Regions from separate parts of the Paenibacillus sp. BGI2013 genome, predicted to be linked through region 2. Evidence: riboswitches for the same ligand, from Rfam matches in the RefSeq annotation. Region 2 holds a riboswitch; each other region holds the start of a gene.
The links. A riboswitch is a leader RNA that binds a small molecule or an ion and turns the genes downstream of it on or off. The one in region 2 is predicted to bind thiamine pyrophosphate.

Region 1 (7,957 bases), on a different contig from region 2:
GACAAACATTAGCTGGTTTTTGTTATATCCGGAACTACATTATCCCCTAAACAACCCGACCATGGTACCAAGTTAGTTAGCATGCTTTGCATCATTTAACCAGACAATATGCCTCATATGCGGGTACCATTGACTTCCTTAAAATTGGGACTATTCACATAACAACCGATTCGATCCTCCCATATCAAACCTTTCATATCAGGTCCTTTTCTCCTGAATTTCCCTAAAAACGTTTACATCTCCTTAAAACCGGGTAAAATCACTACAATCCAATTGGAATTATGCTTTAAACTCTTTTATTTCGTCTAACAAGTCACATGTACCTATATGCGCACCTGGCATGGTAACCAGTCGAAATACATAATCCAAAAAAACGCATCAAAGGAGGAACCAAGATGATCCGCATGCCTATTCAGCAAATGATCCCGTACCATCACCAATATCCGCGCAACACGGCGACCACTGCTCCTAAAAAGGAGAATGAGAACACTCAAGGTCTATCCTTTCATGAAATTTTACAGCAAAAAATGGCGAAGAAAAATGCTTCTCCTTCCCTTAGATAAAAATGGACACCGGACCGACCCTAGTCGAGTCAGGTTATCAACCGTCTTTCCGCAGCTTGGCGGAAGGGCGGTTATTGGCGTTGAGCCATAAACGACTGTACAGTTCTCAGGCATGTTTCTATAATGGTTTAAATATCTAAAAGATCCATGACATATACGAACTGTTAAAGGGGACTTAGCACATGACCACCATTGGTTGTTTTCACGCTCATTATTCCAACATCGCCTTAATTGAAGAGACGCTTGCTCCTTATGAAGTTGAATTGGTCCATTACGTCGATCCAGGTCTGGACCGTCTTAAACATGATGCTGACTTTTCCGAGGTTGTCATTCACGAGAAGGTAGCCCAGACGCTCCAATGGATCGCTGAGTGTCATGCCGATGCCATTCTGGTCACCTGCACCCTGTTTGCGACAGTACTGGAGCAGGAAGCGTCACAGGTCCCTGTACCTGTGATCGGCATAGATGATCCGTTATTGCAGGAGATGCGGCGAGTACCAGGAGATTACATAATAGCATTCACCAACCCGGCAACCGTTGAAGGAACGATGGCACGGTTGAATCAGGCATTACAGCAAGAGGATGAGAATGAGCAACTACACGTTGCCAAGACATCTCAGACGGAAGCGGTGTGCATCCCTGGGACATTTGAGTTGATTATGCGTGGAGATCAGCAAGGGTATCTCGAAGCGGTACGTGAAGGCTTACAGCAGATTGCTGAGCAGTATCCGGGTAAAGCGGTAGTGGCAGCCCAACTATCTATGGCTCCCGCAGCTGCACAGGTTGCAAGAGATCGCGGTATTCCAATCCATAGCCCGCTGGCATTGCTTGCGGCGTATTTGGAGAAGAATTTGGGACTAGCTCGAGAGTAGATGCATCAAACAATTAATTGATACAAATTGGATGTGCTCCTGTGATCTTGTTAAGAGTTAGTAGCATAAATTTAATTATGTTTAATTTATTATTTACATAAATACATATTAATCCTAATTTTCTAAAATAATAATTAAATATACATAATTTAGGTGTACAAACCTAGGGTTATATGATAAATTTAGATTGTTATAATTTAACAAATTACTCAGAGGGTGAGGTTTTACATTGAAATTATTGCGTTTATCGAAGTTACTGTTGGTTTGCTGTCTATGCCTATTACTTATTCCTACCAGTGCTTTCGCTTCTGCAGAGAATAAAACTGTGAAATTGGATATAACTTTATTAAAGCAGGGTATTCCTTATGAAGTAATAGAATCCTGGAGCCCTGAGTTTAAGAAAAGTCTTTCGAAAGAAGATGGATCAATTGAAGTAGTGGCTCATGAAAAAGCCTCAGCACCTGAATTCAACGGAGAGGTTGGACCACTCGGAAATATCAAGGATGATCAATTTGACTATTATATAACCATAGTTCGAACTGATAATGTTAATAATCGTGAGCGGTTTATGGTTGCATTAACAGGAAAGTGGAAATCAATGCCTTTTTGGCGCTTATCTGATGCTTATGGCGCTTCTTTTGATAAAGAAATTTGGAGAACAGTTCCAGGTTCTGGGTATTATGAAGATAAAGTCAAGTATAGCGGAAACTCTACGTTTACAACTTTAGGAAGTGGACGTAATTTCTCATATACTGGTGAGAATGGTGTTGGATTCAATGCTGATCTCAAAGGGGGCATTATTATAACAGAACAGGTTGCCTCTGCCGTCTTTACAATAGAACATAAAAAGCAAGGAAATCAAAGTGGTCTATCTCAAATACAATCCAATTACTACCACATTAAAGGTACGGGCAGTGTAGGATTGAGTTTTGGAGCTCTAGAGGTTAGCTTCTCAGGCTCTGCTGATAATGATTCCAGAGGTACACTTAAAAATTTTAATTATTAATAAAGTCTTTGTTAAATATGTTTATGTAATATAGGTAGAGTAAATTTAAATTCACAAAAGAGAACGATATAAAAATCGTTCTCTTTTACACATTTCACTCAAAAAGAGAGGTGAATAAATTAATGCGATTTTTATATATTCTTATCTTGTTCCTAGTCGGTATGGGTTCTTCCGCACTTCTACATGCTAGTAATCTTAAACTTTCTGATGGCGTGCTGTTTGTCATCGCAGGCATCCTATTTCAGATTTGGCGTAAGTTGGATTGAATCCAAGAGTTACGGTGAAGCGGGTTTGGCCTTGTCCAAACATTAATCAATATTTATAATTTAAAGCTTCAAAAAAACCTTCATCACTTGGCTCCCTTAGGAGCGCATCCGGTACTCCTCAGCCTTCGCCTGCATCCCTGCGGCTACGGCCTCGTCTTCGGGCAATTTCTGTTCAGCAGCGTAAGCACGAATGTCCTGCGTGATGCGCATGCTACAGAACTTTGGTCCGCACATGGAGCAGAAATGAGCTTCTTTGGCCCCTTCTGCTGGCAGCGTCTCATCATGGTAGGACAGCGCACGTTCCGGGTCCAGCGACAGGTTGAACTGGTCCCGCCAACGGAACTCGAAGCGTGCCTTGGACAATGCGTCATCGCGGCGCTGGGCACGTGGATGTCCCTTCGCCAGATCGGCGGCATGAGCTGCGATCTTGTAGGCTATAACCCCTTCCCGCACATCATCCTTATTGGGAAGGCCCAAATGTTCTTTTGGCGTAACATAACAGAGCATCGACGTGCCGAACCAGCCAATCATGGCCGCACCAATGGCGGATGTGATGTGATCGTAACCCGGGGCAATGTCGGTCGTCAGCGGCCCCAACGTATAGAACGGTGCCTCTTTACAGATCTCCATCTGCAAGTCCACATTCTCCTTGATCTTATGCATCGGCACATGCCCAGGACCTTCGATCATCACCTGCACATCGTGCTTCCACGCAATCTGCGTCAGTTCCCCGAGCGTAGCCAGTTCCGCCATCTGAGCCTCGTCATTGGCATCGTAGATACTGCCTGGACGAAGTCCATCTCCCAGCGAAAACGCTACATCATACCTTTTCATAATCTCACAGATTTCTTCAAAATGGGTATACAAAAAATTCTCCTGATGATGCGCCAGACACCATGCTGCCATAATGGAACCGCCCCGAGACACAATGCCTGTCATTCGCTTGGCGGTCATGGGGATATAACGCAGCAGTACACCTGCATGAATCGTAAAGTAGTCCACGCCCTGCTCTGCCTGCTCAATGAGTGTGTCACGGTACAACTCCCAGGTCAGCGCTTCCGCTTCGCCATTCACCTTCTCCAGCGCCTGATACAGCGGCACCGTACCAATCGGCACAGGTGAATTACGGATGATCCATTCCCGGGTGGTATGGATGTTTTTGCCTGTGGATAGATCCATCACGGTATCCGATCCCCAGCGTACCGCCCAAGTCATCTTCTCCACCTCTTCCTCGATGGAGGAAGATACAGAAGAGTTGCCTATATTGGCATTGATCTTCACATGAAAATGACGACCAATCAACATCGGCTCACTCTCCGGGTGATTGATGTTGGACGGCAGGATGGCCCGTCCACTCGCCAGCTCCTGCCTTACAAATTCCGGTTCCACGCCTTCACGAATGGCGGCGAATTCCATCTCTGCCGTAATGACTCCCTGCCTCGCGTAATGCATCTGAGTCACACAACGTCCTGGCTGTGCCCGCAGCGGTTTGCCTCGTAATCCGGGGTACTCTTCAGCGCCAGCTCTCTTCCCTCCGGGCTTCAGTCCGTTATCCTCCGGTTTAACCGTACGACCCTGATAAGCTTCAACATCGCCACGCTCTGTGATCCAGCGGGTGCGCAGGGCTGGCAAACCTGCGCGGATATCCGCATGAAATGCGGGATCGGTCATGGGGCCGCTCGTATCATAGACACGCAGCGGTTCGTTATGCTCCACCCCTTGGGGAGTATTCGTGTCATGAAGGGCTATCTCACGTTCCGGTACAGCAATGTCCGGCCGTGAGCCCTGAATGTAGACTTTGCGGCTGCCCGGAAAAGGCTGAACCCGTCCGGCCGCGCTTGTTTCCTTTTCCACCTGCTGATCGTTATGTTCCCGTTCCATCGCTTGTTGTCCCATTTGATTTCCTGTACTCATGTTCGCTTGTCTCCTCCTCAGTGTTCGTCGCTTGTTTGGTTGGAATAGTCATTAGCTCACTTACGTACCTGTCCCAAATCATGCGCAATGCAGAGAAGAAAGAGCGATCCTACACCAGACCAGGGGAGACATAATTTATGTACAGTTCACAACAGACCGGAAGGCAGCACAGATCATGGATCTATGGTGACTTCCCTCCTCATCCAAGCCCACTTTCGCAGGTATTGAAAAAGAAGTCGATGGAGTATGCGCTATATCGCCCGTTCCCTGTATATAAAAAAGCCGGTCCCCGAAGGAACCGACTTTTATGTCCATCACCAATAATGCACCTTTATGCAGCTCCTTAACGGAGCCCTACAAGGGTCACATCATGTGGTGGTTGTGGTCATATCGCCGATTACTTCCCTACGCTGGTATGATCCAGATCAGGTGCAAAGGGTCCGGAATCTCATGCGATTCCGTCTCAGTCCGGACAATTCGGACTCCCCCAGTAACGTTAATAAGTTGCGGCTTACATAAGCCGCTGTTCATATTCAATGAAGCTGGCCCCGTTGGGCCGTCCATTACAGAGTAGCGCAACCGGAACATAAAAACAACCTTTATATTCCAAATGATCAAACTCTATTGGAGAAAAAACTTACCTCAACATCAGGATAACATGAGCCCCATTTGCGTAGCAGCATCCTTCAACACAGGTGCGTATTCATGCAATGTCTCCTGTGAGAGTCGGCTGACAGGCCCTGAGACCGAGAGTGCGGCTGCAATATTGCCTCTGCGATCCATAATCGGTACCGATACCGCGGCAGCTCCCGGCTCACGTTCCTCATAACTCGTCGCATATCCGTTATCCCGGATATCTCCCATCTGCGCCAAATACACCGCGGGATCAATAAACACCGGCCATTCCGGCCCGTTCATCAGTTCTTCACGATCCTCGTCCGTGGCAAACGCCATCAGGACTTTGCTGGAAGCCCCCACAGACAGCGGGAGTCTAACACCAACGGGAGCAACTCGGCGGATCGCCTGATCACTTTGCACCGCCTGAATACGAATCCGTTCACTCCCATCACGCAGGTACAGACTCACGGTCTCCCCCAATCGATCTCTCAGTCGCTCCATCGCAGGCAACAGCAGAATAGCGGGATCATCACTGCGGGACATATGAGCTGACAGCTCCCAGATTCGGATGCCAAGTCGGTACTTCTCTGTTGCTGCATCGCGGATCACGAACCCTCGATCCTCCAGCGTAGCCATCAAACGGTGGACTGTACTTTTGTGCAGGCCGATCTGGCTGGCAATTTCGGTGAGTCCCAGATCACTGCGTGTGGTAAAACATAATAATATATCCAGCGCCCGTTCCACAGCCCGGACGGTTAACTTGCGATCTTCCATGGCATAATGCCCTCCTCATGTTTCATCACATGAAACTTGGTTACATAAATTATATGAGAAACGGTCTCATCTGTAAACCAAAAAGAGCCAAAATCAAAATAGGCCAACGTGTAAATTTTCCCTTTTTATAAGACTTAATCCCCTGTAATTTACACACTAAGGTAATGTTACCCATATATCTTAAGAACTATATAACAATTGCGTAACAAATGCCCTCAATCAATTGACTTTGACTATATTGGAACATACGATAAAGATATATTACATTAAGATATCGCTCTGAAGCAGGCTCTGAAATCGACGCAATTCTCTTTTCATGTCGTTGTTATCTTCAACTGAACTTCAAAGGAGGGGCATTCATGTATCAATCATCCCAGAGCGAAGCCCCGCTGCAAACAAAAGTGTCCGATCTGCCCTCTTCCCTATCACCGAGGCTGATTCGGTTCAAACATATTATCGTAGCGTTGCTGCTCTCCGTTGTATTTTTTCTACTGTTTTGTTTTATTGCACTGCATGGTTATATCGCATGGGTATTATCCAATCCAACGGTAGCGCCAGTCTTCTCCAATCCGATGCAAGCCAAGAACATGAAGTACGAAGACATCACGTTCCCGGCAGCAGATGGCAGCCGGACGATGCAGGGATGGTATATACCTGCTGACAATGCTGCAAGCAAAACGATTATTTTCAGTCACGGCTATGGTGCCAATCGTGAAGAAACATGGGTACCCATGTATGACCTGGCACACTATGCCCATCAACTTGGGTTCAACGTGGTCATGTTCGATTATGGCTTCGCCTCACAGGTGAACAAAGCTGTAGCCACAGGTGGCAAAGCTGAGTCACAGCAATTGCTCGGTGCGATCCAGTTCGCCAAGCAACGTGGTGCGCAGGAACTGGTTGTCTGGGGTTTCTCGATGGGTGCCGGTACAGCGTTACAAACCGGACTGATTACGAAGGAAGTGGATGCAATGATTCTGGACAGTGCGTTCCTGCTGGAGCCAGATACGCTGTACCACAACATTCACAACCAGATCGATCTGCCACGTCAGCCTACACTGGAGATCATGAAACTGTTGTTCCCTGTTCTGAATGGTACCGGATTACAACAGATTCCATACCAGGAAGTGAAAAAGGAAGATTATCCGTTCCCGATTTTCTTCATCCATGGTACAGAGGACGAGAAGGCGCCTTATCCAATTGCGGAGCAACTCGCCGCCAACCAGACCAATCCGTACTCGGATGTATGGATTGTCCAGGATGCGCATCATGAGTTGATCTTCCGGGAGCATCCAAAGGAATATCTGCGCCGTGTCTCAACTTTCCTGAGTCATGTAACGAAAACAAGCAGTGACGATGTGCAAAACACGAATAATGGAGAATAACCAAATTTCAATCATTGAATTTTTTCCAGAGCCCTCAGGGGCTCTTTTTTTTGCACTCATAGGACAACAAGCTCGCGGAATATACTCTTGGGACGCATGAACAGACGGTCTGCATGCAATGAATTTCATCTGAAGGAGGTTCAACATAGATGAACTGGTATGGATATGGTCACCTGCTGCCTCTGCGAACATTGGAGGAAATTCGTTTTTGGAAAGAGCAGGAGAAAGAACATACACTCGTGATTCGTGCCCTGGTTCCTGATCTGGAGCCCCCATACGTCAAGCTATTGGAGGAATGGGAGGTTACCTTTGCAAACAGTGAGCGAGTAGCCAATCAGCTTTTAAAACAACTATTGCCCGCAACCCATCCACCTGCTCCCTACATGGTTCGTTGTATCGATCAACTTGTGTTGGCAGCTCGGCAGCAATCGAGAGAGTTCATCAAACAGCTGTATGTTCTTCTGGAGCAAAGTGCTGCTGTGCAAGCTGTTCCGCTTGCCAAAGTACTCATTCTGCATTTTATCCGCGAGTCGGAGTATTTTCTGGGTGTATTGGATAC
Region 2 (7,957 bases):
CATCGTTGAAGTTCCGGGAGAGAAATAGTCTGAGCATCCTCTATAAGACATTGCTCAGCAGAAATTATCACATCTGCATTACAAAGAGCGCCCTCAAAGTCATTGTGGCAATGACCTTGGGACGCTCTTTTTGGCGTTATATTTTAACTTCAAATCACAAGTGGAGCTTAACTTTTACCAACTCCAGCGATTCAATCTCCTGTTTAATATTGCGTATTGCCGGATTGACTGGTCTTACCTGAAGCAAATCCCTTGAATAGGGTTGGCACTTTGGAATAGCGGGTATTCGTAATTTTCCCTTGTGATGTGCTGCTGTCTGTACGCATAATCGAATCTTTCACATTGGAAATGTTGGAGTTATCCAGCGTCATGTTAACTGCAAAGGAAGTTCCACCATTTTGGCGAACCAGTTTGCCAATATCATCTGCACGGAAATTTTTGATGTTAATTGTTCCAGCTGCATTCATCTGGAACACTTTATCATAAGCCTTATACGCTGCTCCACCGGTAATGTTAACCGTTCCGGCAGACTTCAATGTCAGTGCATCCTCGCCCACGTCCTGCCAGACCACATTCGATATATTACAGTTGCCATAACAGTGAACACCATCAGCAGCTGGTGATCCAATGTTTACGTTTTTGAGCGTGGCCCCTGCCTCCAGACGGAAGACTGGCTTCTGATTTTCTGCTTGAGATCCGTCGCCCAGTGTGGAAGGATTAGCTACAAATGTTTTGCCTTGACCATCATAGGTCGTGCCCTTTGGAACAACAATAGTTGAATTTACAACCGTAGGCGCAGCCGCAGCCGGAACTGCACCAAATATAGAAGCAACCAAACCAGCAGACAGTAACAACGTCAACATTTTTTTCATAACTTTATTCCTCCCTTATTCTCTTGTTTTTTAGTATTGTACAAGGCTGAGCTTGTCCTGAAAGATCGTCAGAGGTGCACCTCTGTTCGATCTACAACCTAATCCTACCAAATAAGGAAGGTAACTAGAATAATCATTAGATCAGATATATCATGACAACGCACAATCCCTGTCATATCGGCATTTTTTGCATATCAGGTCCCTCAAGCAATATGCTGATATCAACCTCAGGTATGCTCATTTGTAACGTATATACCCCTCACTTAATCCCCGATAACAAAGAAAGACCACTGCATTTGTCTCCAAATGTGTGATCTTGAATGGCTTCCGGTTTGCTGATATATGATATCAGGCTCCGAATCTCTGACGATAACCGCACTTTCTACACAACTCTTCCACAGCTTCCCGCTTGGAGAAGCCATATACCAGATTGTTCGCTCGCTCTCCCTCAATAATCTCCGAGAATGACTTCTCGTGCACATTACCGAGGTTAATGACACCCTCGCCATCGAGACAGCATGGAACCACCGTTCCATCTACAAGCACAGCTGCCTGACCACGCAATGCATGGCAGAAGCCTTTGCCGTCATCTTCAGGTGCATCCAGACTTGGCCACTGGAACTCATGGTCCTGATTCAGGTATACATTCGGGGCAATTTTGACCCCGCTGCCTGGAACTACTTTTTCCTCAATGCGGAAGTCCAGATTGAACTCACGTTCCAATACTTCAAGGGTCTCCCGATTTCGATTCATCTGAGCATTTGTGAAGTTATCCTGCGTCAGATTCCAAAGTCGGAATGAGATGATGACATTGTGCTTAACGGCCTCGTGTACAAAGGACAAAATATGACGCAGGTATCCGTCACGATCTGTTGAACCTTCATGCCCATCGAAGCTGTGCAGGGAGAAATTCATCTGCCGCAGCGCCGGTTTGCCAAGCAATTTATGCTGAGTCTTGGGCAGCAGTGTACCATTCGTTGTAATGTTCACCTTGAGTCCCTTTTCATGTGCGGAATCGAGCAACAGATCTATTTTGGGATGCAACAAGGGTTCGCCTTTGACATGTAGATAAATATGATTGGTGTGTGGTTTAACTTGATCCAGTATATTGTTGAAGACTTCAGGGTCAATGAATCCTTTGGCACGCTGTGTCTGCGGACAGAAGCTGCATGTCAGATTGCAGATACTCGTGATCTCAATATATACTTTTTTGAACGTTTTCAACTCGGGTCCCCATTCTGCTTCGGAGGGAGAACAATCCCGCCTGCATTTGTGATCCGGCCAATATGCGCCACCACTATTATATCGGGTTAGGGAGCCCAGGTAAATTGTTCAGTTGTTCCGGTCTGACTCCACGCTCATCTCAAGAAATCCATCATGCTGCCTCTTTACAGTTCATGTTCAAGTGATATATGCTGAACACACAACTGCATATCTTGAACTTTTGCACTAGGGGAGCCTTGCGGCTGAGACGAATATGACTATTCGGACCCTTTGAACCTGATCTGGATCATACCAGCGGAGGGAAGTGGAGCGGCCTTTTAGTAAGCGGATTTTTTTCATGTATGTGAAGATAAATTGCGGATTTAACTTACAGACCCACTCATTTCTCCGGAAATGGGTGGGTCTTTTTTGTTTCTTTTGCAGAGACAGGATGCCGTTGTTATTCCAGCAGTCTGACATCAAGGGGGGGAGGATCAGATGGATAACCATGTAACCATTCACAACGTAAGCTTTGCTTTTCCCGGAAAAAAGGATTCCCCTGTGCTCTCCAATGTGTCGCTTCAGGTTCAACAAGGAGAATTTGTCTCGCTCATCGGCTCCAGCGGATCAGGTAAAAGCACGCTCTTCAAGCTGCTCGCAGGCTTGCATGAGCCAACCGTTGGCATCATCGATATAGCTGATGTACCGCAAGGACAACGACTCGGACGAGTCGCCTATATGCCGCAGAAAGATCTGCTGTTATCCTGGCGTACCGTCATGGAGAACTGCATGGTGCCTGCCGAGCTGGCACCAGGCCGACAAGACAAGGACAAGTTACGGGCAAACATCCTAGCTGGGTTGGCAAGGTTCGGCCTGTCGGGTTATGAACAGGCCTACCCGGATGAGTTATCCGGCGGCATGCGGCAGCGGGTGGCATTTCTTCGTACCTTGCTTACAGGCGGGCAGCTCATGTTGCTGGATGAACCCTTCGGTGCACTCGACGCCTTAACCAAACGAGAAATGCATCGCTGGTTGCTGGAGCTTTGGGAGGGCATTGGCCAAACCGTGCTGTTCATTACACATGACATCGAAGAAGCCCTGCTGTTAAGTGACCGTATCATTCTGTTAACTCCAGGGGGGCAAGGTCAGCAGTTGCGTGAGATGACGGTTCCTTTACCACGCCCAAGGCATTCGAACATGATCTACGAACCGGCTCTCGTGCAGATGAGACAACAACTGGAGGAACAATTGCATGCAAAGCGATAGAGCTGAGGTCAGCGTCTGGGCGTGGTGTTCGAAGTGGCTCTCTAGGTCGTTTTCCCAATATGGTTTGTTTATTATGCTCATGTTCTTATTACTGGCGATCTGGGAAGTGATCGTGCGTATGGGATGGGTGCCCTCCTTCATCATTCCTGCACCCACGGCCATCATAGGCTCACTGGTTGAGCATCGTCGTCTGCTGTTGACCATCCATTTGCCTGCTACCTTTATGGAGGTTGTTGTTGGTTTTGTCTTGTCCATAGTGACTGGAATTACGCTAGCAACAGGCATGCATATGAACCGATCGATTGAAAAAGCCTTGTATCCCTTCATCGTGATCAGTCAGACCATCCCGCTGATTGCCTTGTCCCCCGTATTTATCCTGTGGTTTGGTTACACGTTGTGGAGCAAAGTCGCCGTGGTGTTCTTAATCGCATTCTTTCCCATTGTGGTCAGTACCTACGATGGACTCCGCCAAGGCGATCCAGAGCAGCGTGAACTGCTGCTCACCATGGGCGCCAGCAAGTGGGATATTTTTTGCAAACTCCAGGTTCCGCTGGCACTTCCTTCTTTTTTCTCCGGGCTAAAGATGTCTGTGGTGTACTGCGTGGTTGGGGCAACGATTGGCGAATGGCTCGGTGGCAGCAAAGGTCTCGGATACTTCAGCCGCCGCATGTCCAGCAACATGAACACGGATGCGATGTTTGCCGCTATTGTGCTGTTATCCCTGCTTGGGATCGTTTTGTTTGTACTGATTGCCTGGCTGGAGAAACGGTTTAGCATACGGCGTCATCGTCATGGAGGCAACAGAAAAGTTGGATAATACTTAGATAGAAATTTGATGTAAATACAAGAGTTACATTCTTCAAAACAAAACATATCTTATGCACAATTTCAGCAACATCTTCAATCAGTTCATTGTCACATTATCGTTAACATGCTGTTGCCCATTTTCTACAAATCAAAACGATGAAATGAGGAACTTCATTTATGAATAACAAAGGTATATACTCCCTGCTTCCCATCATACTCATTAGCCTTTTGCTGATCGTTAGCGGATGCAGCACCACAGACACTAGCCAAAATACGCCAACAACAGATTCGGCAACCAATACACAGCAAACAGATCCGTCTGCAACCGAACCAGCATCAGACACCAAAGATAAACTGTCTATCATGCTCGACTGGTACCCGAATGCAGTACACTCCTTCATCTATGTGGCTCAGGAAAAAGGATACTTTGCAGACCAAGATCTGGATGTCGATATTCAGATGCCTGCGGATACCAATGATTCGCTCAAACTTGTTGCTGCCGGAAAAATTGATCTGGCCTTAAGCTACCAGCCCCAAATCTTACTCGCGCGTGGCGAGAACATTCCTGTACGTTCCATTGCTGCTGTTGTTCGCCACCCCCTAGTGCATCTGTTGACCGAAGCGAATGGCAACGTAAGTTCACCCAAAGATCTTGAAGAAAAGACTGTTGGTTATTCCTCCATTCCTCTGTACGAAGCGATGGTACGCACGATGATCAGTAAGGATGGCGGCAATCCCGACAACATAAATCTGGTCGACGTTGGGTTCGATCTGATTCCTTCGCTGGCTTCCGGACAAGCGGATGCGATTATGGGTGGTTTTATTAACCATGAACAATTGATTTTGGAGAAAGAAGGACATGCCATGAAATCGATTAACCCCGTCGATTATGGTGTGCCTGATTATTATGAATTGGTCCTGACTGCAAGTGAAGCTGGCATTGAAGCAAAAAAAGACCAAGTTACCCGGTTCGTCAAAGCGGTCCAGGAAGGACAGAAATATGTGACTGAGCATCCAGAAGAAGCCTTGAGTATTCTGCTCGCTCATGAGAATGAAACATCACCGCTTGACCCGGAGATCGAAACCAAAAGCCTGGCAATTCTGCTACCACTCATGAATGAAGAAGGCCAACCATTTGGTCGGCAGGAAATGGAATCGTGGGAAAATGTACGTGCATGGCTCGTTGAACAGGATTTGATTCCTGAATCGGTGAAAGCCGAGGATGCTTTTATTACTCTGCAAGGAGAGTAAATAAAGGAGAGCAACGCGAATAAAGGAAAAGTTAGCAAGAACGTGAGGATCGGATGCATATAGGTTTGTGGAATGGAATTGGCCTGAAGCAAGCATCGGAGGATCAGAATTTATAATAATCCTAAGTGGCTTGATGTGCAATTGGGTAGATTGATATGCGTTTGACTGGCTTGATGTGCATCTGGGCAGATTGATATGCGTTTGGGTGGCTTGTTGATATGTATTTGGTAATGTAATTAGCGCTTATCTTCAAGCTTACTGGGAGCTGAAACGCTCCTTAACTTGATCGAAACAGAGCATGCTACGACCGCTAACGAATCTGAGGCGTCCTATTCAGGGATTTGGAGCGGTTGCAGAAATCTAAAGTGGACCTATGTCAAAAAAGTAGACACTACGCTGCGGATTTGTCCGTAAATTTCATCGCAAAACGAGCAGGGGAAAGATACCCTAGCGCGCCATGCATTCGCTTGCGGTTGTAATAGAACTCGATGTACTGGTAGATGGCAGTATAAGCCTCTTCCGGCGTCTTAAAACGAGGGTTGCAGTAAATGAGTTCCTTCTTTAAAATACTGTGCCATGACTCAATACAGGCGTTATCATAACAGTTTCCTCGGCGGCTCATGCTTGATTCCATTCCGTATGATTTTAGTTGCTCCACGTATTCTTTTGACGTGTATTGAGAGCCGCGATCCGAGTGATGGAGTAATCCCGGAGCGGGGCGTTTGGCCTTGTAAGCTTCCTCCAGTGCACCCATCACCAAACTGGTTTCCATATGGTTATATAGACGCCAACCTACAATTTCACGTGTGCACAAATCCAGAACACTGGCGAGATATAGACGACCTCCTCGGCAAGGAATGTAGGTGATGTCGGTAACCCATACCGTATTCGGTTTGGACGTTTTAAATTGCTGATTCAGCGTATTGGGCGCAAGGGGATGGTCGTGTTTGGAATCCGTCGTCTGAACGCGATATTTGGGCATGACTACAGAACGTAGATTCATTTGACGCATGTATATACTGACGGTACGGGAAGAGATTCGCAACCCTTCTAAATGGAGCAGATACGTAATTTTAGGGCTTCCACACCGCATCTGGTGGTCGTAAAAATGATACCGAATACGCTTCATGACCTCGTCTTTACGGTTCTGCCGCATGCCGGTTCGGTCCATCCGCCATTTGTAATATCCGCTCCGTGATACTTGAAAGGTACTGCACATCTTCTCCAAAGAAAACTCGGAGCGATGGTCTTCCACAAACTGAAATCTTAGCTCTTTGGTTTGCTGAAGATGTGCACTGCTTTTTTTACAATCGCCAGTTCTTCTTGTGTATCCGCAAGCGTGTGCTCTTTCTCTTGAAGCAACCGGCGCATCTCTTGAAGCTCTGCTTCCAGTTCCTTCACTCGATCTACGCTGGCAACAGGCTCATGTTTTAGTTCGCGGTACTTACTCATCCATTGGTGCAACGTACTTTTTGGAATGTTGAGTTCTTCTGCCAAATCTCCAAGTGTCTTCGTCTGCTCTTGAATGAATTTGACCGTTTGTTTCTTGAATTCTTCGTTATATCGTTGCCGCTGTTCTCCCATATGGACACCTCCGTTAGTCTTATTATCCTTCCGTCCGTTAACGGGTGTCCACTTTTTATTCTAGCTCCAAAGAACCTGAAACATGTTATATCAGAATAAATAGCTGTTTGCAGCGTTTTGGTCAGGAGATTCTGGGAATAACGTGTCTGATGTTCCTTACATTTCAAAAGGAGGACCTGACAGCCAAATAAGACGTCCTGTGTTCTTTAGAAACATCGTCTGACCAGTCGTGCCCCGATCGATCGTGCCCCAATCAGTTGGGTATCGACCAGCCTGGACTTCAAGACACTGGTTGGATGCTAACATCCATCACAGTATTGCTTGCCTGAGTTTGGAGAAATACCCTGGGTTCACTTTCTGTATTTTGTATCGTTTCGTTTTTTACTGTTTCGCTAGATATCGATCAGAATGATTCAATTTGTCTATATCCAGTTCCAAAAATCCATTTTAGTGAGTTATGAAATTGATTTAGATTTTACGTTTCTGCTTTTCCCGCATTAATGCATCTGGCTGTTGTTAGACTCTGCGCCCCAACTCAACAAGGGAACTCATATCCAATTATTCTGTTGAGTGACTCCAGATATCGGACTTCCGCCGATCGGGTTACTTCAAAACAAGGAGGAAATTATATGTCTTATCTGGAACGTGTTCGTACGCAAAATCCGCTGGTACACAATATCACTAACCTTGTCGTGGCTCCCTTCACAGCCAATGGTCTGCTTGCACTCGGTGCGTCCCCTTTTATGGCCTATGCTCATGAAGAGGTCGCTGATGTCGCCAAGATGTCAGGAGCCGTGGTACTCAACATCGGTACACTCGATGACAAAGTCGTTCAGGCAATCCGTCTGGCAGGCCAATCGGCTAATGCGCATCACGTGCCTGTGGTGCTTGATCCGGTTGGAGCTGGCGCAACCACCTATCGCACGGAAACCGTGCAGATGCTCATTCGTGAACTTCGTCTCACGGTACTGCGC
Region 3 (7,957 bases), on a different contig from region 2:
GGATCCCCTGATCCGGATACGGCTGTATTTAACAATACGCCATCGGCACCAAGTTCCATCGCATAAGCAGCATCTTTTGGGGAGCGCAATCCTGCATCCACAATTACAGGTACAACGGCCTGCTCAATGATGATCTCAAGGTTATAGGGATTGATGATACCTCTACCAGCTCCGATGGGAGAAGCGCCAGGCATTACAGCATGTACGCCAAGTAATTGTAGCCTTTTGGCCAGAATGACATCATCCGAAATATAAGGCAATACCGTGAAGCCCTTTTCCAGCAAAATTTCGCAAGCCTTGTACGTTTCAATCGGATCTGGGAGTAACGTCATTCCATCTCCGATGACTTCGACTTTTATCATATCACAAAGTCCTGAAGCCCGCGCAAGCTCGGCAATCCGCACCGCCTCTTCCGCAGTGGAAGCCCCTGCCGTATTCGGAAGAAGTGTGTATTTATCCAGATCCAACGTATCCAGGAAATGCTTCTGGTTACGCTCTTCCAGATTCAGACGACGAACAGCAAAGGTCAAAACTTCCGTTTCAGATGCTTCCACAGCCTGACTTTGCACTTCCAGATCCGAAAACTTGCCTGTTCCAAGCAACAATCTGGACTCAAACGTATATTTACCAATGTTCAACATCATCAACCGCCTCCTACAAAATGTACAATCTCGATTCGATCGCCTTCTCTTAATGCCGTCGTTTCATGATACTCACGCGTTAAAATATGCTTGTTCAGCTCTACAACTACAGTCTTGACTTGCAAATCAAAAGATTGGAGTAATTTATCCACACGATTCAATCTGTCTTCAATCTCCATCCGTTGACCATTAACGATGATATTCACTGCACCACTCCCTTTCTGTTCAATCGCTCAGGGCTCAGCGCCTCAATTCCGAGTTCTTCTGAGCTTTTGCCAGCGAGCAACTCAGCGATAAGCCTACCTGTTATCGCACTAAGCAAGATACCGTTGCGGTAATGTCCAAAGGCGGCAAACAACCCGGGTATACTCTTGCAAGCACCTATATAAGGCAGTCCATCGGGAGTTGCCGGTCTTACGCCTGCCCACGCTCGTATAAATTGTGCTTCCTTCATCCCAGGCACCCAGTGGGTAGCCGCTGTTAGCAGCTTCTGAACACCCTGTACAGAAACGTTCAAATCCGTTCTGCCTGGCAGACTGGTTGCCCCAAGCCAAACCTCTCCATTGGCTTTGGGAACAATATAGATATCCTCTGCATACACCGTTCTATCAGGTCTGTACCCTGCATGTTCATCTGAGAACTGAACGGCGGCTATTTCACCTTTTACCGACCACACAGGCAAGCTCAGATTCACATGTCTCATCAACTCTTCACTCTGTAATCCAGCCGCTATAATGACATGTTTGCATTTCATCTCACCGATCGATGTGGTGATCCCCTGCACACCGTGTTCGTTTGCTTGCACACGTATATCCTGTATGTCCTCCATAACCCGTGCTCCCAATGCTTGAGCGGATTCAGCATATGCCTTCGTTAGATGGACAGGAAGAATCTCACTCTCGTAAGGTCTGTAGTAGGCTCCATACGTATCTCTGTTAAGCCATGATGCCTCCTGTTGCACAACGGAACGGTCCCACCACACCTCATCAGCAGAAGCAGACAACGCAGACTTCCGATTGTTCTTATAGCTACTTAATTCACTGTATGAACGAAAAGGAGTTAGGAATCCCTGGCGTTGCAGGCCAGTCTCTACCTCACTGAGTGTAGCCATTAGCTCCTGTTGCTCGATAAGTAACTGTCTACTCTGCCTGGCGAGCTTAGCCATCAAAGGATGAGCAAAATCCTCACTGTCTGCTGCCAGCATCCCAGCCGCTGCGCAAGAAGTCCCTCCTGCAATCGCCGAACGCTCCAGTAACAGCACATCCTGTCCACGGGAAGCAAGTTCATACGCAATGGCACATCCAACAACGCCTCCGCCTACAATAATCGTTTCTGCATGAATTTTATCCGGTCTAGCAGTAATGATCTCTTTCATCATCTCATCTCCTTGATTCAGCGGCTCAGACTTTCTGTAGCAACGATAGCCTGCCTTAATAATGCAGCAGCCCGATCCGGGGAATCGCTCGCCCACACATTCGAGATCACAGCGACTCCCTGTGCGCCTGCAGAAAGAATAGCGTGAATGTTTCCCGGTTCGATGCCCCCAATCGCCATGACAGGAATGGAGACACCAGAGCACACTTCAGCCAGAGCATATAATCCTCTTGGTTCAAGATCAGGCTTACTGTTGGTTGAGTAGACATGCCCGAAGAAAAGGTAATCGGCTCCCCGTTCTTCAGCGATTTTTGCCTCATCGATTGAATGAACAGATACACCCAGACGAATTCGCTGGACATTGCTTATAACAGCAGGGTTGTAGTTACGTATAGCCTCTTGCCCCCAATGTACACCGCCATAGATGTCATTCTGTGGTGGCAGTTCTGAACCATTGATAACGATGCGACAAGATGGAACGCCAACACCACGCAGACTTTCAGCCCAACCGATCTTTTGTTGCCACGAGAGTTGTTTCTCTCGTATATGGATGTAGTCCACCCATGGCCAAACGTCCTTTGCAGCTTTTACAAAAGATGCTTGATTCCCTACACCCGTAGATACAACATGCAGTTCAAATGATCCGTGTACACGTTCATGAGAAATTACCGTACTTTTCATCTCCTTCCATACGTGAATGCTATGAAAACACAAAAAAGCCACTCCCGTAGGGGAGTGGCTGCGTATTAATTATAGGACCAGATGACTGACTGATACATACAGTTCATTTCGTGCAATAAAGCTATAGACCTTATAGCCATAACGTTATACACGCAACTGCATGTTTCAATTTACTAAGCAAGACGGTTGAATTCTTTCGATTGCCGTTTGCTCACGTCATTCACTGAAACGCGCTCGCCACTTCCCTACGCTGGTATGATCCAGATCAGGTGCAAAGGGTCCGGAATCGCATTCTTCCATCTCAGCCGCATCGTGCGGCCCCCCTAGTGTTCATATGAAGTTGTAGCCTATATTACCATAGACGGATTTTTTTGTCACCGTTCATTTCTGCTGAACGTTGCTTGAATCGTCTAGTTTTTCTCAGACCATTCTTCGACATTCCATGTTTTGGTGACCCAACCCTCGTAGAAATCAGGTTCATGAGATACAAGTATCACTGTTCCCTTGAATTCTTGCAACGCACGCTGCAACTCAGCTTTGGCCGTTACATCCAGATGGTTCGTCGGCTCATCGAATAGAATCCAGTTGCTTTCACGCATCAAGAGTTTGCATAAACGAACCTTCGCTTGTTCTCCACCACTCAGCATGTTAAGCGGACGGGTAATGTGCTCATTTTTCAACCCACAGCGAGCGAGATGACCCCGGACTTCATTCTGGGTCAAATGTGAAAACTCATTCCAGACATCCTCAATCGGCGTGATATTTCCAGCACGGACTTCCTGCTCAAAATAGGCCGTTTCGAGATAATCTCCCAAGAAAGTCTTTCCACTGAGTGGAGATATTTTTCCCAGGATGGTTTTCAACAGCGTCGATTTACCCACACCATTACAACCTACGATGGCAATTTTCTCACCACGTTCAATTGTCATTGTCATCTTAGGCAGCAAAGGATACGTATATCCAATTTCAAAATCAATGCCCTCAAAGACCGTTTTGCTGCTCGCACGGGCATCCTTGAATTTGAACGTTGGTTTAGCTGCTTCATCTGGACGATCAATACGTTCAATTCTGTCCAGCTGTTTCTCCCGGCTCTTCGCTCGACCTGAAGTTGAAGCACGTGCCTTGTTACGCTGAATGAAATCTTCCTGCTTCTTGATGTACTCTTGCTGCTTCTCGTATGCATCAATATGCTGGGCTTTATTCATATCAGCCATCTCGAGGAACTTGTTATAGTTCGCTGCATATCTCGTTAATTTGGCAAATTCCAAATGATAAATGACATTTACGACTTCATTCATGAATTCCGTGTCATGGGAGATTAAGAGAAACGCGTGTGGGTAGTCCTTCAGGTAACGTGACAGCCATTCAATGTGCTCTACATCCAGATAGTTGGTCGGCTCATCCAGTAAAAGAGCTGTAGGTTTCTCGAGCAGAAGCTTGGCAAGAAGCACCTTGGTACGTTGTCCACCACTTAGAGCTGCGACATCTCGATCAAGACCAATTGCGGATAAACCAAGACCATTGGCCATCTCTTCCACTTTTACGTCAATCAGATAAAAATCGCCCTGTTCCAGTTGTTCCTGAATATCGCCCATCTCTTCCAGCAACTGCTCCAGCTTATCTGGATCTGCATCTGCCATCTGGTCCGTAATATTCATCATTTCTTTTTCCAATTCAAGCAACGGAAGGAATGCATCCTTAAGCACGTCACGAATGGTTTTGCCTGGCGTAAGCTTCGTGTGCTGATCCAGATATCCATAACGGACCTTAGGTGTCCATTCCACTTTTCCACTATCTTTAAGCAATTTACCGGTAAGGATGTTCATTAATGTGGATTTACCCACACCATTGGCACCAACAAGTCCTACGCGCTCTCCGGCAAGTAAACGAAACGATACATTTTTAAATAACGTGCGATCTCCAAAATTGTGACTTACGTTCTCTACTGACAATAAACTCATAAGATGAGGTTGCTCCTATCTATTAGACATTACTTTTGTTATTGTTCCGAAACCCTATTCTAGCACAGGTCCAGTCTTTTCTGAAAGTAATGTAAACAGTTCAGGAACCTCTTACATGATTTTGTCATACAGGCTAACCTAACGATTAGAGCATTTATATTCGAAATAGCCTTGTGCAGCTGCTTGTCTTGCGTCTGTGAACACCTCTTCAGCACGGTAACCATTACCACATGTGGAGGGGTAATAGTACCTGATACCCGTTAAAGGATCTACCCCACCTACGATGGCCGTTTTCTTCACAAGTCTGCCTCCACCAATTGCATAATTGTTAATCTTCTGGTCACCCACACCTATACCTTGGATAAAGGCCATAATCCCTGTATCGTTAATGGAGTTGTACCAATCTTCCTGCGCAATCAGGGGCATCGTAAACGTATAGGAAATACCGTTCTTTCTGGCAAACTCATTATGGCGGTTAATCACATCAGCCAGATCATCCTGTACAGCAGCCACAATCCGGCTTTGTCTAACTTGTTCAAATACGCTGGTATTCTGAAGTAAAGGAATCTGTGTGCTTGAAGCCAGTTCTTTTTGAAATCCTTCAATCCATTTCCCTGCGTTTGCGTCATAGGCATATACGTAGTCGTCCAGTGTAAAGTTAATACTGTTACCATTAGAATCTGAATATGTATAAGGTTTCTTGGGGCTCCACACTTGCCTTAAAGAATCTTCACGGTTACCTGTCAACTCTGTTTCTGTGGACAACATATAATAGCCATCATAATCCAGAATAACCACGGCAGGAATGTAATTAAACATGTTTCGAATAGCTGCGGGATCATCCTGAATCCCCATATTCAAAGCCATCGTCTGCGTAAATGTCAACAAGGCAAGCTCTTTGTCCGCTTTAACAAACTTGGTTGAATCATAACCGGCTTCATCATTTTGCTTCTCATTTTGATGCATCACTGCACCTGCATCCATGACTGCAGTTTGAAGTGCAGATCTGTATCGTTGGCCAAGATATTGAGCCTCCTCGGCATCTTGCGTATGGAGTGAGATGATCCAAAAGAGCGGGAAAAAGATCAACACAAATACAATGGATAGTTCAGTAATCTTCATTGAGGACCATACCTCCGTATGTTACAAATACTGCTGAAGCCTGAACCGTGCCACTCAACCATTCACGAATGAGCATGGAAGGTGTACGATTTGTATTTTGGAGCGTCACGGTGAAAAAATCCCCTGTCGTCAACGTATATCTTCGGCCAGGATCATCAACCGGTATCACACCTGAGGATGGGAATAGTCTTTCTCGAATCTGAGCTGCATAATATCCATCCTGCACCACTTCATAGGTCCCGTTAAAACTGTTATTGTCCATCGGGTCTATATAGTGAGGTACATATTTCTTATGTAAATGTTCCATCGACACCTCATACACATTGCCCGTCTGGGCCAGTTGCTCCTCAAAATCAGCCAACATTCGAGGTGAAATATACCCTTTCGTTCGGACAGCATCAACAAAACGTGTTACATTCTGAACAGCCGTTATACGTGCTATATCATCCTGCCGATCGGCTGTTTCAGCAGCTGGGTACACATAGAGCAGAAGGACTGCGAGCAATACGGCAAGCAGCTTGGATGCGGCATTAATCAATTCACACTCGCCTCCTTCCAAAAAACAATCTTGAGCAGTTCTCCAGTTTCATTTCGTATAAACTCTGGTCTGTAGGTGGCATCGAGCTGGACAGGAATCGTCGCTGTTTTGCTGACAAGTGGATCGATCACATACGAAGTCCCATCTACCTCCACAGGAATGCCTGTGCCTGTCATCTGTCTCACGGTATGCAACACTTCCGCACCATTATACTGATACGGATTAGTGGTACGCAGTGTTGTTGTCAGCCGACCTTCCATGCCTGCTGTTGTCTGTACTCTGTCGTTCAAGGCCGCTGATAAAATCTTAACATTCTGTTGCCCGTACAGGCAGGCTGTCACAAAAAGGACAACCGCCGTACAAAACAACATGAGATGCTGTGTATTCCGGGACATGTTATACCAACTCCTGTCAGGATTGCTGGAAGATCAGCCCTCTTACCACGTTAGAACGGTCTTTTACGATAATGGCTTTGAATTTACCACTTGGATTTACATATTGATTGTCTTTTTCACTCATGGTTTGGTTAATAATACCCACCTTATCTTCAGGTCCAATAACAGAGCCATAATCCGCATTATTGAGATCCTGAGAAATATTCAACTGATTACCGTACCATTGACCAGCTACATTTTTACCCGTAATCACTTTAATACCAAACTGTTCCTTGTCCGCATATTTACGTAGTGCGTTGGTTACCTGAGATCCACTGATGGTTGTTCCGTCATACACCGTAAATGCGGCCTGAGACAACTCGGTCTGGATATCAGCAAAATTGTTCTGGGCCGTCTTGGTTGCCTCCTGAGCCGAAATAAACAACAGAACTACAATTGTGATCAAAGCGATTGTTAAGAATATCCCTGCTGCCACCTTTAAAGCGCTTGATGCATTGTTCATGATAAATCCTCCCAAGTTATAAGTTATTAAACTATTTCAGACTGTCACACAGATGAATTGTGCTACAGTTTCTGAATTTGCTCATAATAAATGCTCATCTGCAAGAAACTCATACCGACCAATGGAATGACCAGATACAAAAAGATAAGGGCGTACATAGGTGTAAATCCGATGGTTCTGCCCCATGATGCTTTGACATCTATCATTTTGCTGTATTCCTGCTTGCGTTGTTCAAAATAAAATTCCATCATGCTCTCGAGATCATCGAAGGCTTCACGTATTGAGATTTTGCCAAGGGCAAGCTGTAATTTATCAACCAGTCGCTGGAACTCGGGCAAGCCCGCCTCTTCCTTTAATTGTTCAAGTGCAAGCTCTGGTCCATGTTCAAAATGCAACAAACATTTTTGGAGCGGGCGCTTGAAAATGACGGCAAATCGATTTAGCCACTCCAATATCTCCTCGACTGACATCCGGTCCATCTCACGCAAAATGGAAATCACTGTCTGGAATTGATAGATTTCATGTCGCATATCCAACCTTCGCATTTTCCGCTGAAATAACATGAGCCATACGGGCATGTAGTACCCCGCTGCACCCATGAGAATGGCTATAATCATTTCCCACCAGCGTACATATTGTTTGTTATATACCTCAAGTTTCTGCATAATGCGCGTGATGGTCTCATTCTGGGTATCATGGTCTAACTGAACTGGAGATAACTGCTGTAACGCTTTGGAGACTTC
Region 4 (7,957 bases), on a different contig from region 2:
TGAACTAATTGGTCCGGATTATATTGAGAAAACCTATGAATTCGCTCGTGCAGCCGATCCGAATGCCAAATTATATTACAACGAATACTTCACGGAAATCCCTGAGAAAAGAGAGCATATGTATCAGTTGGTCAAACGACTGAAAGAGAAAGGGCTCATCGATGGTGTGGGTTTGCAATCCCACTATAACCTGGAATCCCCGCCCATCAAGGAAATTGAAAAAACGATCAGCATGTTCGCCGAACTTGGATTGGATATTCAGATCACGGAACTGGATGTGGATAGCGGAATTCCATTTGGTGAAGAGATGTCCGATGAAGTTGCAGTAAAGCAGGCGTATCGATATAAGGAACTGTTGGATTTGTACAAAAAACACAAAGACCACATTTCTTCAGTTACCTTATGGGGACTCCAAGATGAGAAGTCTTACAACAACCAGGCTATGCTGTTTGATTCAGCCCTTAAGGCCAAAAAAGCATACTGGGGACTTGTGGATGAATCCAGCTTGCCTGTGTTGACACAGAGAGCCGTCTCACTTTCGGGTAAACCGGATATCAAAAAACAGTCACAAGATCCGCTCTGGAACAAAGCGGTGTCTACTCCACTGAAGGGTGACTCTGCGGGATCAGCCAGTTTCCGCACCTTATGGGATCATAGTAACCTGTATATCCTCGTGGATGTTCAGGATGCGAAGGCAGATGTGAATGACAAAGTAGATATCTTTGTTGATCTCAATAATGGCAAGACCACTTCATATGAAGTAGATGACCGACATGTAATCATTAAGCGGTCGGGCAAAGCTGAGGGCGTGGAGAAGCGTTCATATCGTGTACGCGAGACCAAAGCCGGATATCAGGTTGAATTGTCCATTCCGTGGGGTGGTATCCAAGTCGGATCAGAATATGAAGCCGGATTGGATATCCGTGTGACTGATGGCGGTTCAAGTGGGACACAACCTTATAATCCACTGTACTGGAATGATCGAACACAATCTCAGGAACAGGATACAAGCAAATACGGCGTGATTCAGCTTGCCCCTATGCCCAAATCTGCACAAGCTGTACAAGGGATTGTTCAGATTGATGGGAAGAAAGACACATCATGGAATAAGGCTGCACCGATTGAAGTAAACCGGTTGAACCAAAGCGAAGGTGCAGAGGCAGTGGCTCGCGCAATGTGGTCAGGTGAATATCTATACCTGCTGATCGACGTCACTGATCCAAACATCATCACAGATAGCATCAACCCATGGGATCAGGATTCGGTTGAGATTTTCCTGGACGAGAATCACCAGCGCACACCGTATTTTCAATATGATGATGCCCAGTTCAGAATCAGTGCAGACAATGTAGGAACCTTTGCAGGGGGTGCCTCACCTGGACGCCTTGTAAGTGCTGTGAAGAAAACAAATAAAGGATATCTCGTAGAAGCCCGAATCCAGTTACATTCACTGACGCCCAAAACAGGAAATGTTCTCGGTTTCGAGCTTCAAATTAACGACAACCAGGGCGGAGGTAAGCAGAGCGTAGCCAAGTGGAATGATACGACCAATGAGAGCTGGAGAAACACTTCCCAGTACGGAATACTCACTTTTGTCGGAAAGAACAAACTCGGACATTAAACCATCGGCAGTAGTTGCAAGAATAGAAAACATCATAACAGTGGCTAAAACTCAACCATTGTTGTGATGGTTTTCATCGTTTACATACGTCACCAAAGGTGATGAGGGGCGATACAATCTGCCTTGACTATATTTAACAGCCCTTGATATACTAAATGGATGTTATTTTTTCTTTTATGGGAATAAGAAAGTAATCAACTACATACAACCGTTTGCGAGGGAGCCTTAACCGGCTGAGAGGGTGTTAAACCGACCTTACCTGACTTGGATAATGCCAACGTAGGGATGCAACGATGAAACACTGTACTTGGGTAGCTCATGCGAACCCCCTTGTTTTAGTGTATTTGTCTGCGAAACATCCTATGGATGTTTCGTTTTTTTGTTTTTAATACGTACATTATGAATTGGAGGAACACATGTTGACTATTTCAGAGAGACTATATCAGGCAGCACAGCCCGTGTGGAAGGAATGTCTCGAGCATCCCTTTGTTAAAGGAATCGGAGATGGTTCCTTACCGGTTGAACAATTTCGTTATTATTTGCTGCAAGACTACTTGTACCTGTTCGATTATGCCCGTGTATTTGCACTAGGTATCGTCAAGTCGCACGACCCCAAATTGATGCAGTTTTTTAGTAAAAACGTAGATAACATCCTGAATGGTGAAATGAAAATTCATCGTTCTTATATGGAGCGATTAGGAATTACAGAGGATCATGTGTTCCAGGTAAAACCTGCACTGAAAAATGCAGCCTATACTAACTATATGCTCTCTATTTCCCATGCGGGTGGCATAGCAGAAGTACTTGTATCCATTCTGGCCTGCTCATGGAGCTATGCGGAGATTGGTCAAGTCCTTGCTCAAAAGCCAGGTGCAGCTGATCATCCTTTTTATGGAGAGTGGATCACAGGATATGCTTCCTCTGAATACAACAGCAACAATCAATCCCTAGTGACGTTAACGGATAAGCTATTAGAAGGCTGTAGCGAGGGAACGTACCAACGGATGGAAGATATTTTCGTGATGTGCAGTCGCTTTGAGCTTGATTTTTGGGAGATGTCATGGAGGTTGGAGCCTTGAGTTCACTAATAGTTAATTCAATTAGCGAGCAGCGTCCATAAACAGTCTCAGGATGAAAAATAAGTAGATTTAAGTAAAGGAACGCTTGTATATGCGTGTTTCGTGACGATGCCAAAAAAAGGGCGGAGTGTATCCGCCTTTTTTATTGTTGAAATTCTTGACACAGGAACATTTTGTTCACTGAAGTCTCTAGCTAAAATCAAAAAGGGTGTCAGGACGGAATGTTCATAGCAGTCTGAATATTTTTCAGATCGAGCTGAATTTGCTCTGCAATATGGTAAGGGTGGTATAAGCCATGCTGCACCATGTAATTTGATATCTTTTCATGAGAGTCTATGGCTTCATCGAGCTGTTTCATCAAAATTTGTTTGATTTCGGGGGTGGCACATTCGGTCACAGCCATGGCGTAGTTTCTGACACCGCTCTTGGCGTTCATCAAAAAATCCATTGCGATCACGTCATCGGTCAGCGTATTAAGACCAGTCATGTGTTCTAATATTGGGTTCATTTTTTTATCTCCTATACAGTCGCTTTAGACAGCACTCCACCGAGCTCCTGAAGCTGCTGTTGTGATAATGTCGCATCTTGTTGCAAAATTTGCTTGAGCTCCGGGTCGGTTACCAGAGCTTGCATGGTCTTGGATTTTGTCATGCAAACCGTCTTGAACGCAGCTATTTCATGCACCTCGAGCATCTCATGCAAAGCGTATGTGGAATCCATTCAGATTGTCCTCCCATGTATCAATTCATATTTAAGGCTTTAAGATGACTTTAATGCAATCGTCCGTTTTTGTATCGAACACTTCATAGCCCCGCTTGGCCTCGCTGAGCGGAATGACGTGCGTAACAATGTCCCCAGGGTCCACTTTGCCAGACGTAACCAACTCGTACATGTATGGCATGTAGTGAATGACCGGAGCTTGTCCGGAACGGATATTCACGTTTCGCTGCATGATGTCACCGAGCGGGAATCCGTTATAACGTCCGCCGTATACACCAGTGACTTGAATGGTGCCACCTTTGCGGACAGCCTGAGATGCAATGATAAATGCACTCATGGTGCCGCCTTGCAGTTTCATACCGCTGGCTAGAAATTCAAGATCGCTCATCTTGCCGTCCATTCCTACCGCATCAATCACGACATCGGCGCCGCCTTTGGTCATTTCCTTGAGAGTGTTCCCAATATTCTTATCCTGTTCGAAGTTTACGATTTCCACATTGTTTGTTCGCTTTGCATGCTTTAAGCGGTAATCGACATAGTCGACGGCTATGACCCGCTTAGCTCCTTTCAGCCAGCAGAACTTCTGGGCCAGGAGTCCGACCGGACCGCAGCCGAGCACGATGACTGTATCACCATTCTTAACGCCGGCGTTATCTACGCTCCAGAATGCCGTCGTCATGGCATCGGCGATCAAGCTTAGCTTTTCGTCCGGTTGTTCGCAGTTTTCAGGGATCTTAAAGTGGGTAAAATTGGCAAATGGGACCCGTAAATATTCGGCTTGCCCGCCGGGATATCCGCCGGTCGTTCCGGAGTAGCCGAAATATGCGCCCATATCCCCGTGTTCGTTTGAATTGTCACATTGGCTTTCCAGCTGATTTTTGCAAAAAAAGCATTCTCCGCATGCGATGTTAAACGGAATGATCACACGGTCACCTTTTTTTACCTTGGTCACGCCAGGACCTACTTCTTCTACGATCCCCATCGGCTCATGCCCGATGACATAGTTTTCCTGAAGGTTAGGGATCATCCCGTGAATAAGATGAAGGTCAGAACCGCAAATGGCGGTACTGGTGATCTTTACGATCATATCGTCCGGTTTCACAATCTTCGCATCCGGCACCTCTTTGACCACGACATTTTTAACCCCTTGATACGTTACCGCCTTCATGCTTTATGTCCTCCAATATGTTCATCTGGGGTCCGATCAAACATCCCTTTACGTGACGTATCACCCGGGAACAGATTCATCTGCCCGATCATCACCGTATTTTTCGCCGAAAGCTGATCGAGTTGGTACTGTTCGTTCAACTCATAAGGATGAAACCATTTTTTGCGCATCATGAGCTCCGAGATTTCTTGGTGCATTGCAATCCCCTGCTTAAGATGAGTATGCAGCAGGGCTCTTACATCCGGTGAAGCCGTTTCCGTCAGGGCGATGGACAAATTACGTACACCCTCCTTGGCACGAAGAAGGAAGTCCATGGCAAAAGTCATATCTGCCATTTCCGGCATATTCAATGAATTAATCGGATCTAAATAATCGGTATTCATCTGAGTTCCCCTTAATGTGTTATAGGTGTCGGATTATTTGGAACGGGTGCTTGGAAAGGAGCTCTTGCGTAGATTGCTTGCAGCTCAGCGATCTGTTGTATGGATTGAGTTACGTCTTTCTGCATTAAGGCTTTTAGCTCTTGGTCAAAGACCAGGCCTTGCATAAGTTTCGACTTAGCGATGCAGAGCGTTTTGAAGTTTAACGCTTCATGCAGTTCCATCGATTCGTGCGGCGCTAGCGTTGGATTAGCCATTCAGAAATGATCCCCTCCTTTTTCATCAAGATTAGATTTTCCAATGCATCGGATCTTATACTAATATGGATCACCGGAGAGGTAAGATCCGAATATTCCCATACAGTCGCAGGGATATAAACAAAATCTCAATCCCATACTTATTTCTGTTTAAATGAATGATCTTACTCATGGAAGGAGGAGTCACGGTGCCCAATAAAAACAAAATTGATCTAGCAACCGAAAACGCAAGAAAACCAGCAGAAGATGCACTTAACTCGAGTGGTAGTAATACGCTGGAGCAGCATGCATCTAACGCGGTTTCTGAGGTGCAGACGGCTTTAAATCAGGCAATAAGCTCGTTAAGTGAATCTAATGTGGCAACAAATTCACAAGCGTTGGAGATTGCCAGGCAGCAATTGACCCGAGCAGAGGAATTTTTAGATCAAGCGATAACTTCAGCCAATGCATTAGGTTTACCGGACCAACAATAAAACCTTTTTGGTACTGATAAGCTTGGCAAAGTTTTGCGTTGACGATCGGAGGAAGCATTTTTCCTAGAGCACATATAGTTAACGTCAACATGCTTCGGCTTACGCCGAAGTTTTTTTGTATTTTTAAATGTATCGGACAATTTCAAAATCGAGGTAAAAAAAGAATGATTAAGGGCCAGGCATTAGAAAAAGTCTTGAACATAATTATAGGTAATATCTATTCAACTATGTTGAGGAGGACATCATACAGCCTATGTTACCTATGGAAGAATATTTTGGTAAGTTAGAACTCGTTCATTCCTTTTACGGGGCTATGCCTACAGGCGTTAGTGTATCCGAGACCGGGCGTACCTTTATTTGCTTTCCAAAATGGGGAGATGACGTTAGATTTACGGTAGCGGAAATTGTTGATGGTCAGATGCAACCTTATCCTAATGAAGAAACGAATTTGATCAACCCATTGAATATCGTTATGTCCTTCATCAGTGTCCAAAGTGTTGTTGCAGATGGAAGGGGAACCCTGTGGGTACTTGACACGGCTGCACCAAACTTTTCAGAGCCTATTAAAGGCGGCGCAAAATTAGTCGCGGTAGATTTAGAAACAAATACAATTAGAAAAGTATATACATTTGCAGATGATGTAGTCTTGCCGACAACGTATCTAAATGATGTCCGATTTGACTTTCGTGTAGGAAAAGCAGGTTTCGCATATATAACGGATTCTTCTTCCAATGGTCCAGGCGCTATTATCGTCGTAAATTTAGAAAACGGAAATGCGTATAGACGGTTGCATGGAGCAAGCTCGACCTCACCCGATCCATATTTTGTGCCAAAAGTGGAAGGTAAAATTTTGATGAATCGAAACGCGGATGGTTCGACATCTCCGTTTCGATTGGCCTCTGATGGTATAGCCATTTCCCCTGATGGAAAAATGTTATTCTATTGTCCATTAACCAGTCGCCAGCTATACTCGATCTCAACAGAATCGTTAAGAGACAGAACGATACCGGATTTTAAGTTAAGTGATCTTGTGCAGTATTGGGGAGAGAAGGGCGCATCTGATGGGATGATCACGGACGCTAAAGGAAACGTTTATGCTGGAGATTATGAAAACGATAGTATTCGAAAGATATTGCCGAATGGAATCATGGAAACCATCGCCCATGATCCCCGAATTTTATGGCCAGATACGTTTTCTATTGGTCCGGATCAATACTTATATGTGATTGTGAACCAATTACATAGGCAGGCGAGATTTCATTATGGAAGAGACCTGCGACAAAAACCGTACATTTTACTACGTTTGAAAATTGATGAATTACCTGCTCCTACCTTTTGATATACATCCCACTTTTCAAAGCAGATTTTAATAGCAGATTATTCAGTTCATTTTGCGGGACCGTAGGCCCTTTATCTAAGGGCAATATAGTAATTCTAATGAACTTAAGATAGGGACAGGTATCAGTTGATGCCTGTCTTTTTGTTTTTTGTCGCCCAAGAGGAAAGCCGGAGACAGATACAAAGGGTAGGGTACCATAATACACTCATTCGATTAAGATTAATCTGGTAGCATGTTGTTCCCGATATTGCTGTTAAACTACAAATTGCCGGTCGTATGATTTTTCGATTACAGGACAAGATATTAACCTTATCACCATTTTATTACTTTGATAAAGGAGACGACCATGGTTGAAAAACACGAGCCTCAAATGAAAAATCATCAAAAGTCTACATGGCTTGATGATTTAAAACAGATATTAAACCATATGGAAGATGCCGAAATCATTGAGCACAAAATAGGTACGAGTGCTTCAGTCCATCTTTTATTTATAAAAACGTTAATAGATCAAGAGCGTTTAAACGAGGCGATTATTCAGCCACTTCATCAATCAGGCGGAAATTCGCTTTCTTCATGCATAATCAATTCTGATGTTTCAGAAGTTATATCGATCGAAGATGCTGGGCAAAAAATAATGCAAGGATATATTCTTCTATACGATTCAGTCAACGATCAATGGCTAGGCATACAGTTGGAAAATCCTCTTGGCCGGGCAATTGAACCTTCCCAAACGGAAACGGTTATATATGGAGCGAAAGATAGCTTCAGCGAACAAATCGATAATAACATTACAATGTTGCGCAGACGTTTGCCTATAACGACATTAAAAACGGAAAGCTTCACTATAGGATCACTGAGTAAAACAAAAGTTGTGTTAATGTACATAGACGGAATAATTAATCCGGAATTTGTTTCCCTTG

Region 1: linked by a shared signal. The riboswitch ahead of thiC (phosphomethylpyrimidine synthase ThiC) and the one ahead of CXK86_RS23165 (ABC transporter ATP-binding protein) in region 2 are both predicted to bind thiamine pyrophosphate.
Region 3: linked by a shared signal. The riboswitch ahead of CXK86_RS10600 (thiamine phosphate synthase) and the one ahead of CXK86_RS23165 (ABC transporter ATP-binding protein) in region 2 are both predicted to bind thiamine pyrophosphate.
Region 4: linked by a shared signal. The riboswitch ahead of tenA (thiaminase II) and the one ahead of CXK86_RS23165 (ABC transporter ATP-binding protein) in region 2 are both predicted to bind thiamine pyrophosphate.

The regions. Positions count from the first base shown of each region.
Region 1 is NZ_PJFA01000023.1:51,857-59,813, reverse strand. It holds gene CXK86_RS32365 (hypothetical protein) at 396-563, shown strand; gene CXK86_RS30610 (aspartate/glutamate racemase family protein) at 746-1,435, shown strand; gene CXK86_RS32855 (hypothetical protein) at 1,665-2,441, shown strand; gene thiC (phosphomethylpyrimidine synthase ThiC) at 2,804-4,588, opposite strand; TPP riboswitch at 5,007-5,120, opposite strand; gene CXK86_RS30595 (IclR family transcriptional regulator) at 5,270-6,013, opposite strand; gene CXK86_RS30590 (alpha/beta hydrolase) at 6,373-7,398, shown strand; gene CXK86_RS30585 (Fe-Mn family superoxide dismutase) at 7,548-7,957, shown strand, end outside.
Region 2 is NZ_PJFA01000011.1:6,328-14,284, reverse strand. It holds gene CXK86_RS23180 (copper amine oxidase N-terminal domain-containing protein) at 1-28, shown strand, start outside; gene CXK86_RS23175 (pectate lyase) at 204-872, opposite strand; gene CXK86_RS23170 (radical SAM/SPASM domain-containing protein) at 1,221-2,096, opposite strand; TPP riboswitch at 2,314-2,416, shown strand; gene CXK86_RS23165 (ABC transporter ATP-binding protein) at 2,574-3,341, shown strand; gene CXK86_RS23160 (ABC transporter permease) at 3,328-4,158, shown strand; gene CXK86_RS23155 (ABC transporter substrate-binding protein) at 4,326-5,399, shown strand; gene CXK86_RS23150 (IS3 family transposase) at 5,791-6,654, opposite strand; gene CXK86_RS23145 (transposase) at 6,666-6,983, opposite strand; gene thiM (hydroxyethylthiazole kinase) at 7,613-7,957, shown strand, end outside.
Region 3 is NZ_PJFA01000003.1:715,306-723,262, reverse strand. It holds gene CXK86_RS10615 (thiazole synthase) at 1-641, opposite strand, end outside; gene thiS (sulfur carrier protein ThiS) at 644-847, opposite strand; gene thiO (glycine oxidase ThiO) at 844-2,016, opposite strand; gene CXK86_RS10600 (thiamine phosphate synthase) at 2,034-2,696, opposite strand; TPP riboswitch at 2,922-3,031, opposite strand; gene CXK86_RS10595 (ABC-F family ATP-binding cassette domain-containing protein) at 3,107-4,657, opposite strand; gene CXK86_RS10590 (hypothetical protein) at 4,796-5,779, opposite strand; gene CXK86_RS10585 (hypothetical protein) at 5,766-6,317, opposite strand; gene CXK86_RS10580 (hypothetical protein) at 6,314-6,712, opposite strand; gene CXK86_RS10575 (hypothetical protein) at 6,729-7,214, opposite strand; gene CXK86_RS10570 (hypothetical protein) at 7,277-7,957, opposite strand, start outside.
Region 4 is NZ_PJFA01000004.1:431,926-439,882, forward strand. It holds gene CXK86_RS12855 (endo-1,4-beta-xylanase) at 1-1,621, shown strand, start outside; TPP riboswitch at 1,828-1,925, shown strand; gene tenA (thiaminase II) at 2,038-2,700, shown strand; gene CXK86_RS12865 (spore coat protein) at 2,912-3,208, opposite strand; gene CXK86_RS12870 (hypothetical protein) at 3,220-3,420, opposite strand; gene CXK86_RS12875 (zinc-dependent alcohol dehydrogenase) at 3,452-4,588, opposite strand; gene CXK86_RS12880 (spore coat protein) at 4,585-4,971, opposite strand; gene CXK86_RS12885 (spore gernimation protein GerQ) at 4,983-5,225, opposite strand; gene CXK86_RS12890 (hypothetical protein) at 5,414-5,698, shown strand; gene CXK86_RS12895 (L-dopachrome tautomerase-related protein) at 5,952-7,037, shown strand; gene CXK86_RS12900 (spore germination protein) at 7,384-7,957, shown strand, end outside.